Regions from separate parts of the Paenibacillus polymyxa M1 genome, predicted to be linked through region 1. Evidence: riboswitches for the same ligand, from Rfam matches in the RefSeq annotation. Region 1 holds a riboswitch; the other holds the start of a gene.
The links. A riboswitch is a leader RNA that binds a small molecule or an ion and turns the genes downstream of it on or off. The one in region 1 is predicted to bind cyclic di-GMP.
Positions count from the first base shown of each region.

Region 2: another riboswitch for cyclic di-GMP. It lies ahead of PPM_RS05860 (glycosyl hydrolase); the one in region 1 lies ahead of PPM_RS02230 (transglutaminase-like domain-containing protein).

Region 1 covers NC_017542.1:501,959-507,631, forward strand. The annotation lists gene PPM_RS02225 (LPXTG cell wall anchor domain-containing protein) at 1-2,879, opposite strand, end outside; gene PPM_RS02230 (transglutaminase-like domain-containing protein) at 3,239-4,048, opposite strand; cyclic di-GMP riboswitch class I at 4,061-4,142, opposite strand; cyclic di-GMP riboswitch class I at 4,183-4,261, opposite strand; gene PPM_RS02235 (helix-turn-helix transcriptional regulator) at 4,369-5,244, opposite strand.
Region 2 covers NC_017542.1:1,352,884-1,358,556, forward strand. The annotation lists gene PPM_RS05845 (glycosyltransferase) at 1-673, shown strand, start outside; gene PPM_RS05850 (UDP-glucose dehydrogenase family protein) at 679-2,007, shown strand; gene PPM_RS05855 (sugar phosphate nucleotidyltransferase) at 2,673-4,049, shown strand; cyclic di-GMP riboswitch class I at 4,205-4,286, shown strand; gene PPM_RS05860 (glycosyl hydrolase) at 4,300-5,673, shown strand, end outside.

The DNA.
Region 1 (5,673 bases):
TTCTTGTCATAGAGTGCAAAACGTGCCCCGGATAGAACCTTATTGTGATCGTCCTCATCAACTTTGGTAATCTCCAGACTTCCCGTAACTCCTCCTCCTGATCCTGAACCAGAGGATGTGCGCACGGTAATTTCCTTACTTGTTTCCCTGATTTCGGTGGTCAAACGGTCGCCCTCGAAATTAACCTTATTGCTCACTTTTGCCTTGTCTTCAGCTTGAAGAAAGGATTGATATTGCAAAATATAACCCGATGATATAGCCTTCGCAAAGGCAAGCTCAAAGGATTGCTGACCTTGAGCAGTCGTTGTTATTTTTAGCTTATAATCCTGATCCTTGACTAACTCAGTGTCCCTAACAGCTTCTCCGTTGGCAGACACTTTGGTGGAGTATAGATGAAAGGAATCTTCAATCAGAATTTGATTATTGCTGGGCGTATCCACGATCTTCGCATTGGAAACATGGGATTGCCCTTCATTGATATGGATGTTCCAATCGATTTTATTTCCATTCTGAGCACCAGACTTTGTCACGTATTCTCCACCGTGGGGCACAGTCACTTTGGCAGCCCATTCCGAATCTACATTTTTTCCATCCATAAGCAGAGCGTTATTGTTAATCTCTTTATCAATAAGCTCTCCTTCCAATGTTGTTTGGAAAGTGACCCAGTAAGGAGAGTTGATGGACTGGTTAAACTGGATGCGCAGTTCGTTGTTGTTAGCGGCGGAAGGTAAAACCAGAGTATATTGGCTCGAAGGTACTTCGGCCCCTTTCTGTACGCCATTCCACCATCCAAGCAGGGTCATATCGTATACCTTAACAGAATTTGGGACCAACTTTTGGCCCTGTAACAAGGTATCTCTAATCTCAGCATAATTGAGAGTTTTGCGGTTATAGTTGGCCTTAATGTCCCATGTAATTTGCTTGGAGCTGGCATTGTAACTACCTGACTTCGCCCCATTTTGCTGGGTCATATTGTCCGGCCATAATCGAGCTTCGGCCTCAGCAGTTTGTGTTGTTCCGTTGTATAACCAAGTGATAGAGGCTTTATTCCAAAAGTCCGGCTTGGTTTTGTCGATTTTCCATTCGTTGTTAAAGGTAGTTGTATAGTTAATGGTGTACGTGTCTTGAATCTTTTTATGAAAACGTATAGTGAACCCTTTTTTGTAATCCAGCGTAAGAGGGATCAGTTCGTAGTCTGTCGGTGATGTTAGTGTTGTTTTTCCGTCCGCGCTTTGGATCTTCAATGTGTTCGGCAATAAGGCCAGACTGCCATTCGGAAAGGCATCGTCGATAACGATTTGATCCATTGTATACTTATCCGCATTAATAGAAATGACCCAAGGAATTGTTTTGGTGTTATAGTTCGGTTCCTTATAGCCTTTGGTGATAATTATACTTTTCAGTTCGGTGGTTGTTTCTTTTGTTACCCCATCAGAAGTTACACTGTTCTTTATTTTACTATTTTTAACTACACGATCTATAGCCTTTGTTTGATAACGGATGGTATATGGGGCTTCAATATCCGTATTGAAAAGCAGATTGAAACCATTGGTACCATGATCGTCAATAACTGGAGTGACGCTGTATTGGGATGCAGGGAGCTCATCCTGTGTATCCCCTTTATACACTTTAAGTGAATCTATGATGAGTTGTTGGCTGTTATTAAAACGGTCACTTAACGCGGCTTTAGCTGCGGGAATTTTTTTGTTGGCAAAATTATATTTGATTGCCCATGAGATCGTTTGAGTGACTGGGTCGTATTTCTCCACTTTTTTGCTTAAAAAATCCCCGCGTTGAACAGTGACTGTAGCTGTTGCGGACGTATCCTTCACATCGTCCCCTGAAAAAGTGGCTGTGTTGGAGAAACGAGTATCCTCGCTTGTTATGTTTGTGGAATATTGAATACGGTAGGCGCTGTTAATACTCTCCTCGTTAAAACGGATTATAAAGCCCGGCACAACCGGATCAGTCTCTACTGTATACTTATCTGCGCTAACAGTGTCCCCCAGCACGGTGGTTCCGTTCACATTAATTTGTAAATGGTTTACCCGGATGGAGTCCTTGACTAGTTCTAGTCCTTGGGGAGTTGGGTCGGTTACTACAGCGTGTTTGATAGGATCCAAGTGTTTATTTACGTCAACTGTCCAATGAATTTGGTCTTTTCCATCAAACTTTCCTTGTTTCTCCATTGTAGGACCAGCTGCAGGCTTAATATTTACGATAGCCGTTTGCTCGCCGCCTTTGATCGGGATCGCAATAATAACTTGTGTACTGCCTTTTTCTATTTGTGTGCTAAATTCAGTTTTGATCTCTAGCTTACCGCTGACATTAGAGTGGCTTTCTACGTAATCATTAAATGTCATAACCACTTTACCTTGACGGTCTACGGTAAAATGACCTACTTCTCCATCTGTATTCGTCAAAGGAGACATAATATCTGTGTAAATTTGGAATTGCTCAGGTAATTGAAAGGTAAAGGTGTCTCCAGCTTTATACGTATGGTTCGGCAGTTCCCATTCATAGCCTAAATGGATGGCGGAACCAATATCAATACGGCTATCGGGATTATACACTGCATCAATAACACTTCCAGTAGAATCTGTAAGGGTTAGCTTGGTTAAAATACTTTCTTGAGTTGCCCTAACTTCAGAAGTTGAGCCAGCAGTTGGTTCAGGGGCTGGAGCCGGGACAGCAGGTGGGATGTTAATTGGCTCTGAGGGCATTGGATAAACATCGTTAGTCACACTCTGAACCGGATCGGCTCCTGGGGTCACTGGCAGAGTAGAGTCGGGATTTTGTGCATAAGCTTGTGTTGTGCTGAACAAACACTGCAAAAAGAGCAATAGCGCAACCGTTGCTGCATTCCATTTTTTTCTCATACGGTAAACAAATCTCCTATTCTTAAAATACTCTTATTTAACGGCTAATGGTTATTCCTTCGAGGTCGAGAGAACTGTATTTATATATTCATCATTCATTCATATGATGCTATGTTAGCCGCATTAATTACTTGTTCAGAATTTATGAAAATTCATGTTCGGGGATGAACCTCCTCCTTTTGACTCGAAATTAGATAATGGTTGGAAATCTCATTGTCTTCCTGGACTAGAATACATGCCACATCTCAACAATTTCTCAACAAGGATAGAAAAAGAGCCTTGATCATGTGATCAAGGCTCTTCAAGAAATGTAGTTCTATTTTTTCATTTTTTAAAAATATGAATTAAAAACATTGATATTAATATTGCTTTGTTTTAATGTATTTGGAGGGATCTTTGACCATTTGGAATTTCTGTTTACCCATATAAAGTGCTGCATCTACTGTAGTGTCTACGACCACCCACTGATTATCGATGTAGACCTCATTCCAGGCATGATAAGTGTCCACGTAGGAAGATTTGCCCATAACCAGCTTGGTTGGTACATCTACACTTCGTAACATAGCAGCCATCAGTGAAGCATAACCATAACAAATATCTTTTTGAGAGCTTAACGTATGATCAATTTGTGGCAGATAGTCAGTCGTTAAGGCAAAGGCCTGATTGGAGTCATACTTGATATGACTAATTACGTAGTCATAGATTTTTTGCAGCTTCTCGCGATCCGTTGTTGCACCTTGGGTTAACTCACGGGCTTTTTGAATCGCTTGATTAGTACTACTCCAGTTAATATTTTGAACGGAATTAAGATACACCGCTTTGCTATCGTTTAGCTTTAACTCGATCGTATCTTGTCCTATCACTTTATATTGATTACCACTAAGCTGTTCTAAAATACTGATGTTATAGTTCCCATTACCCATTTGGAGAGGAAATACTTCTTCGGATTTCCCGGGTGTTAGATTATAAGAGTATTTTTGTGCATCTTTGGTAACCAAAATCTTGGTTTTAACGTTAGGTTTAACAGGGTAGCGCACACTGACCGTCCCATGATTTACATTGTTTTGGTCCAACCATGCAACACTATCAGCAGCGTAAATTGTCGAATTTAAGAGAATTGCGGACAGCATGAAAAATAGGAGAAGTGTGGAAAGTATCATTTTCCCCATAAAAAACTTCCTTTCGGTGGCCAGGCTGCCATCATCAATAGAAGGCCCTATAGCTTTGCGTCCCTGCCTTTCGACAGGTTTGCCATTTCGTATAAAGTTTTCGGGAAAAATAAGCACGACAAAAAGCCACTTCAACCGGTAGCTGGCTGCCATCATACAGAAGGCCCTGTAGCTTTGCGTCCTTGCCTTTCGACAAGTTTGCCATTTATCCTGAATAGCTTGTACTATTATTCTATCAGTTAGGTACTCTATTAGGCAAGTTTAAATCTCAGATTTTCGCTATTTATCGACAAAGCAAGCTTGCAGATTATACATAAGACCTATTTTATACGGTTTCCCCATTTTTTGCGATAGGAATGAGGCGTTTCTCCAATGTGTTCTTTGAACAGATTGATAAAATGACTTGTGTTGGGAATGCCCACATATTGTGCGATGTCCACAATAGCTACATCACTAGTTTTAAGCCAGCTTTGAGCAGCCGTGATACGAACATTAATAAGATACTCAATAGGGGAAAAGCCAATCTGTTTTTTAAAGTTTTTAGCTAGGTTGAACTTGTTTAGACCAAACATTTCTGCTAGCGAATCCAGCGTGATCCGTTCGCAATAGGATTGATCCAGATATTGCTTTACCTTGCGCACCTCTGCCGTTCCATCTGAATTCGCGTTGGGATTGGTGTAGGGGTGCTGTAAAATAATCGTTAACAAGTCAACGATTATCCTGGATGAGAGCAGCTCAGAGGATAAGCTTCGTTCTGGCTGTACATGTAATAAGGTGCGCAGCTTGTCCAATACTGCACTTGAATCCTGTAGTGAAATTACAGGCTTATTGTGTTTATCGAATTGTTCGTAGAAATGGTCAATAAGATTGCCATATAGATTCACACTAATAAACTCCCATGTCTTCTGACAGGAAGTTTTGTACTGTACATATTCTTCGCAATTAATAAAAAGCATATCATGAGGTTTCAATATATAATCCTTGCCCCGGTATTGTAATTCCCCTCTTCCGGACAGAGTAAAAAGGAGCAAAAAAGAGGTGAGCTTTTGCCGTTCCATTACATAAGCATCTGTTTTGAAATAGCCTATTTCCTGTATATAAAAGAGGGATTTTTTAGCAAAAGCAGAGGGTGTACATATAATTGCAACTGGATCTTCGCTCCAGACATACTGGGCATTTTTTTGGTTTGTTGTCATATCCAATTCCTTTACAAAAGAACAATTTTAGTAAGACAATTGTAGTTTGTTTCATGAATATCCTTTTAGAACCGGAGTTCCCATTTACAAAGGTTATTTTATCACATTAAAGTATATTCATGTATCGATTTGAGGCTATACATCATATAACAAAATTAACCAGAAAGTACCTATTTGAAAAGGATAGGGTCTTTCTGGAATTCATTCCTTAAATTGATGTAATAAAGAATGAGGTTGGAAATAATTAATTTCCTCAATGAATATATCGTAATCTTGCAATTCCACTTTTTGAGGCGTATATCCTTTAGGTTTCAGGAAAAATGGGACTATATTTCGACAAAATGATTCAAAGGGCTCATTTTGTTAGAAAATAGTTGTAACTTAATTGTTGTGATTTTGTTCACGAAAATGTATGAATAAGTGTGGTTA
Region 2 (5,673 bases), 850 kb from region 1:
CAGGCTGAAAACATGGGATGCCAAAACTTCTCGCAACGTAGACCAGTTTGTCGCCAATTCTTCCGTCGTTAAGCGGAGAATTCTGCACTATTACCAACGGGAGGCAGATGTTATTTTCCCTCCTATCAATACATCCCGTTTTAAACGTGCTACAAGCATCGGTGACTATTATCTGATCGTATCTCGTTTGGTGTCCTACAAGCGCATTGATCTCGCGATTGAGGCATTCAAACGTAACGGTCTTAAGCTACGCATCGTTGGCGAAGGACCGGATCGTAAACGACTCGAAGCCATGGCTGCCCCGAACATTGAGTTCCTCGGCAGGCTTGAAGACGAAGAGGTTAACAAGCTGATGGCCGAATGCCGGGCACTTGTCTTTCCGGGGGAAGAGGACTTCGGTATTACGCCTTTGGAGGCGAATGCGGCCGGACGGCCCGTTATCGCTTTTCAGGGTGGGGGAGCGCTGGATACGATTGTTCCTCATGTGAACGGCGTATTTTTCCGCAAGCATCAAGTAGACGATGTGTTGGAGGCCGTCGCAAAGGTTGAGCAACATGCATGGAATGTGGACGATATCATTACCCATGCCCGCAAATTTGATGAAGATAACTTCAAGGATCAATTGAAAAAGTATGTAGAACAAGCCTATGTGAACTTTCTAAAAGGAGGATGAACGGAATGAAACTGGCTGTAATCGGTACTGGATACGTTGGACTCGTCTCAGGTGTATGTTTTGCGCAAAAAGGTAATGAGGTAATTTGTGTCGATCTGGAGCAGTACAAAATCGATATGTTGAACCGTGCGGAATCTCCGATTTATGAACCAGGTATTGAGGAATTGATCGCGTTGAATCTGGAAGCTGGCCGTTTAGAGTTCACCTCGGATTTGGCCGATGCGGTACGTCGCTCGGATATCGTCATTTTAGCAGTAGGTACGCCTTCACTGGCTAACGGCGAGGCGAATTTGTCCTACATTGAACAGGCGGCCGCCGATGTCGGGAAAGCCATGAACGGGTACAAGATTATTATGACTAAGAGTACCGTACCTGTCGGAACGAACGAAAAGATTAAGGACGTAGTGGCTCGTCATACGAGTTTGTCTTTTGATATTGTATCCGCGCCGGAGTTCCTGAGAGAAGGCTCAGCCATCAATGATACGCTTCATCCAGATCGCGTCATTATTGGTTTGGACAATACAGGTTTGCGTGAAACAATGGTCACTCTGCATCAGGTATTCACGGATAAAATCTATGTGACGGATATCCGCAGTGCTGAAATGATCAAATATGCCTCCAATGCGTTCCTGGCAACTAAAATTTCGTTTATTAACGAGATTGCTAATATTTGTGAAAAGGTTGGCGCGGACGTTACCTGTGTGGCTGAAGGTATGGGCATGGACAAACGGATTGGTTCCTCTTTCCTGCAAGCAGGGATCGGATACGGGGGCTCTTGCTTCCCGAAAGATACGAATGCGCTCATCCAAATTGCGGGTAATGTAGACTATGAATTTAAGTTGTTAAAATCGGTGGTAGAGGTAAATACCGACCAGCGCTTTATGATTGTATCCAAGCTGCGTGAATCGCTGGGTCAGCTAAACGGCGTATCGATTGGCATTTGGGGCCTCGCCTTCAAGCCCAATACAGATGATATCCGCGAAGCTCCAGCACTGGAAATCGTAGAAACGCTCATTCAGGCAGGTGCTATTGTCAAGCTGTATGATCCCATTGCGATGGATAAATTCAAGGAGCGCGTAGATCACCCGAATATTATATGGTGCTCCTCCCCGCAGCAAGCCGCCGAAAGAAGCGATGCTGTGTGCCTGCTGACGGATTGGGAAGAGTTCAAAGAAGTTGATCTCGTGCAATTGGGCTCCATTCTACACAAGCCAGTTCTGATTGACGGTCGCAACGTATTCACCGAGGAACAGATCCAAGGCTCCGGGCTGGAATACTACTCCGTGGGTCGTCCGCGGATGAGTGGGTGGAACAGAGATAAAGTGGAAGTTTAAAAGTGACAGATTAAAAAGTGACTGTGGTGATGTGGGAGGCGCTGAAGGCGCTGCGCGTGCAGATTGTTCTTCCGATTGCTGTTATTCCCGGATTTTCTAGATTGTATAAAACATTCAAAGGTTAAAATCCGGGGATAAAGGCAAACGCTGACGCTTCTTCAGAACAATTCTGTCCGCTCCGCTGCTTTTGCCGCACCAAGTCACGATGTTTAATCTCCCACCTTATGGGATGGGAGTAGAAGGGCGTATCGGAAGGAGCGGCATAGTTGAGCCGCTCCTTCCGATTAAGACGCCATTGCGGTTGTCGCAGCAATCTTGGCAAGGCGTTACGAAACCTCGATTACTAGAAGCTTGCAAGCACAGCGGGCAAGCGCCGAAAGCGTGAAATTTTTACAGGCTGACCGGACTTAATAATGTCCGGTCGTGCCTTTTGCACCACAAGGTATGATCGATATGATGCATTTTTTGAGTAGCGCAGGAATGGATTTGAATCTGGAGAAGCGATAGCGTTCGCCTTTGGACCGGGATTCAAACCTTGATACGATTTTATACAATCGAATGAATCCCGATCCAACAGCGATCGAAAGATCAAATCGAGCCCGTAGCGGGTCACTCAACCTTGCCCCATTCGATCACCAACCAATATAGAGAGGAAGTGGAGATTTATGAAGCTCGTACTTTTGTCTGGTGGTTCCGGTAAAAGATTATGGCCGTTATCCAACGATTCCCGTTCCAAACAATTTTTGAAGGTACTGGAGAGCCCGGAAGGGATTTCGGAATCCATGGTACAGCGGGTATGGAGACAATTGGGAGACAACGGATTATCCGAATCCTCGTTTATTGCGACAGGGAGAGCGCAGGTCGAAATGATCCAGAGTCAAATCGGATCGAATACGCGCATCATTGTTGAGCCGGAACGCAGAGATACCTTTCCTGCGATTGCGCTGACAGCGACTTATCTATATTCCATTGCGGGTGTTTCGCCTGATGAAATTATAGCTATATTGCCTGTAGATCCTTATGTAGAGGATGCTTTCTTTGCTTCCGTAGCCCAACTCGAACATACACTTCAGGAGAGTGAAGGAAAGCTTGCACTAATCGGGGTTGTCCCTTCCTATCCTTCAGAGAAATACGGTTATATTATTCCGAAAAACGATGCCACTCAAGGTAGCACAGGCTACCGCGAAGTGAGCCATTTTCAAGAGAAACCCGACCGGGAGCAGGCGGAGCGTCTAATGGAACGCAATGCTCTATGGAACTGCGGGGTTTTTGCATTCAAATTAAGCTATTTGCTGGATATTTTGGCATCCAAGGGCCTGCCGCTGAATTATGAAGAAATGCAAAAACAATATGCGTCTCTGGAAAAAATCAGCTTTGACTACGAAGTAGTCGAGAAGGAAAAAGACATCGTGGTGCTTCCGTACGATGGTTTTTGGAAGGATCTAGGAACCTGGAATACACTCACAGAAGAGATGTCTCATCAGCAAGTGGGTAGAGGGGTAGTAACGGAAGATTGCGTCAATACGAGTCTTATTAATGAGTTGGACATTCCTGTGGCGATCATTGGAACGAATGATCTGATTGTAGCCGCTAGCCCAGATGGCATTCTTGTGACCAATAAGGCAGAAAGTCCACGCATCAAGGAAGTGCTCAAGGCTCATGATCAGCGTCCAATGTATGAAGAACGTCGTTGGGGACAGTATCGGGTTGTAGACTATGTAAAGTATGACGAGGGTAATGAGGTACTGACCAAACGAATCCGCGTACACAAAGGTAAAAATATCAGCTACCAGCTTCACTTCAAACGAAGTGAAATCTGGACCATTATTAGCGGCGAAGCGGAAATTATTTTGAATGAGAAGCTGCATAAAGTAAAGGCCGGTGACGTAGTTCGCATCCCTGAAGGGACGAAGCATAGCATTTTGGCTGTAACCGATGTGGATTTGATTGAAGTTCAGACTGGCTCTGAGTTGGTTGAAGAGGATATTGTACGCTTTTGTATGGATTGGAATGAAATTTCTCGTCATCAATTTATCTCGTAATTATTTGCGTAAAAACGTAAAAAAGAAGATTTGATGAAAAATAATGTCCCAAACTGTCGAAATTGGGCGAAAACCTGTAAATTCATGAACATGACCTATTAAATTTTGGTAAAAAAAAGTCGATACTTAGGGTAAGAAGGAATCCAAACTCCTTCCAACGATAAACGCAGCCCTGTCGAAAGACTGGTACGCAAAGCTAAAGGGCCTTCCCGTAAGGATGGCAGCCTGGCTACCGAAAGGAAGAGCTAAAGTGAGATTCAATTTTATTCCTCTGTATCGACTGATACGTCATGTACTCCCCGTTGTTATACTTTTTTCTTTGTTTCCCGTCGGCTTTGGTGATTCTCTGTCTGTGGTGAATGCCGCTTCATTACAACCTGTTAATTCGGACGCTTCTACTCAGGCCCGTGAACTATACAATTATTTACTCAGCATCTCTGGAAAGAAAACAGTCACTGGTCAGCATGATTATTTGGAAAGTCCAGATGAATTAAGCAACAAGGTCCAAAAAATCAGCCAGGCGTATGTGGGTCTGCACGGCTATGAGATGGGAGCCATCTCTGGTCAATCCGACACTACAGAAGCAGCACAACGTAAAAATGTTGTCGATAGCGCTATTCGTTGGAGCAGAGCTGGTGGCATTGTGACGATGACTTTTCATGAAGCGTTGCCGGGTAGACCGCTGACTTGGGCCAATGTGCAGGCGAAAGTAAGTCAGGCGGAGTTCAATAAATACGTGACACCAGGCACTACGCAGTATAACCTCTTCATTGCCGATCTGGATAAGGTCGCTGTATCGTTAAAGCAGCTTCGTGATGCAGGTGTTCCAGTATTGTGGAGACCTTATCATGAAATGAATGGTGACTGGTTCTGGTGGGGAAACAAAAACAATTTCAATCAGCTATGGAATATCATGTACGACCGTTTTGTAAACACGCATCAGTTGAACAATCTGCTGTGGGTGTGGAGTCCCAATGCTCCCAATTCCTACACTGTCCCGTATACCCCGAAATATCCGGGGGATGACAAAGTGGATATTTTGGCAGTAGACATCTACAACAATGATTTTAAGCAAAGTCATTATGAAGGACTGCTCGGGTTGGCACGGAATAAGCCGATTGCCATTGGCGAGCATGGTGAGATGCCTAGCTCTGAGGTGTTGCAGGCACAGCCCAAATGGGTGTATTCCATGACTTGGGGCAAGATGCTGACTGAGAATAACACAACCAATCAAATACAGGATTATATGAACGATTCGAGGAGTTTGACACGGGATGATGTGAAAAATGGGCTGGCAGCAATCCAACAACCTGGGGCAGATGTGCCGACTTTACCGGATGAGGGACAAAGTGAGCCTATCCCGGTTCCGCCAGTAGTAATCGTACCTCCAGCTCCGACTCCTCCTTCTGTTCCTGATGTAGTATATGTGAACGGGCTGCGGGGCGAATATTTTAACAATATGAATGTGAACGGCAGTCCTGTTTTGATCCGTACAGACAGCAAGCTGGATTATAACTGGCGCGCCGTTGCTGCTGATCCCAAGGTAAATGCCGACCAGTTCTCGGTTCGCTGGACAGGTAAAATCAAACCACAATACAGCGAGACCTATACATTTACAACGATA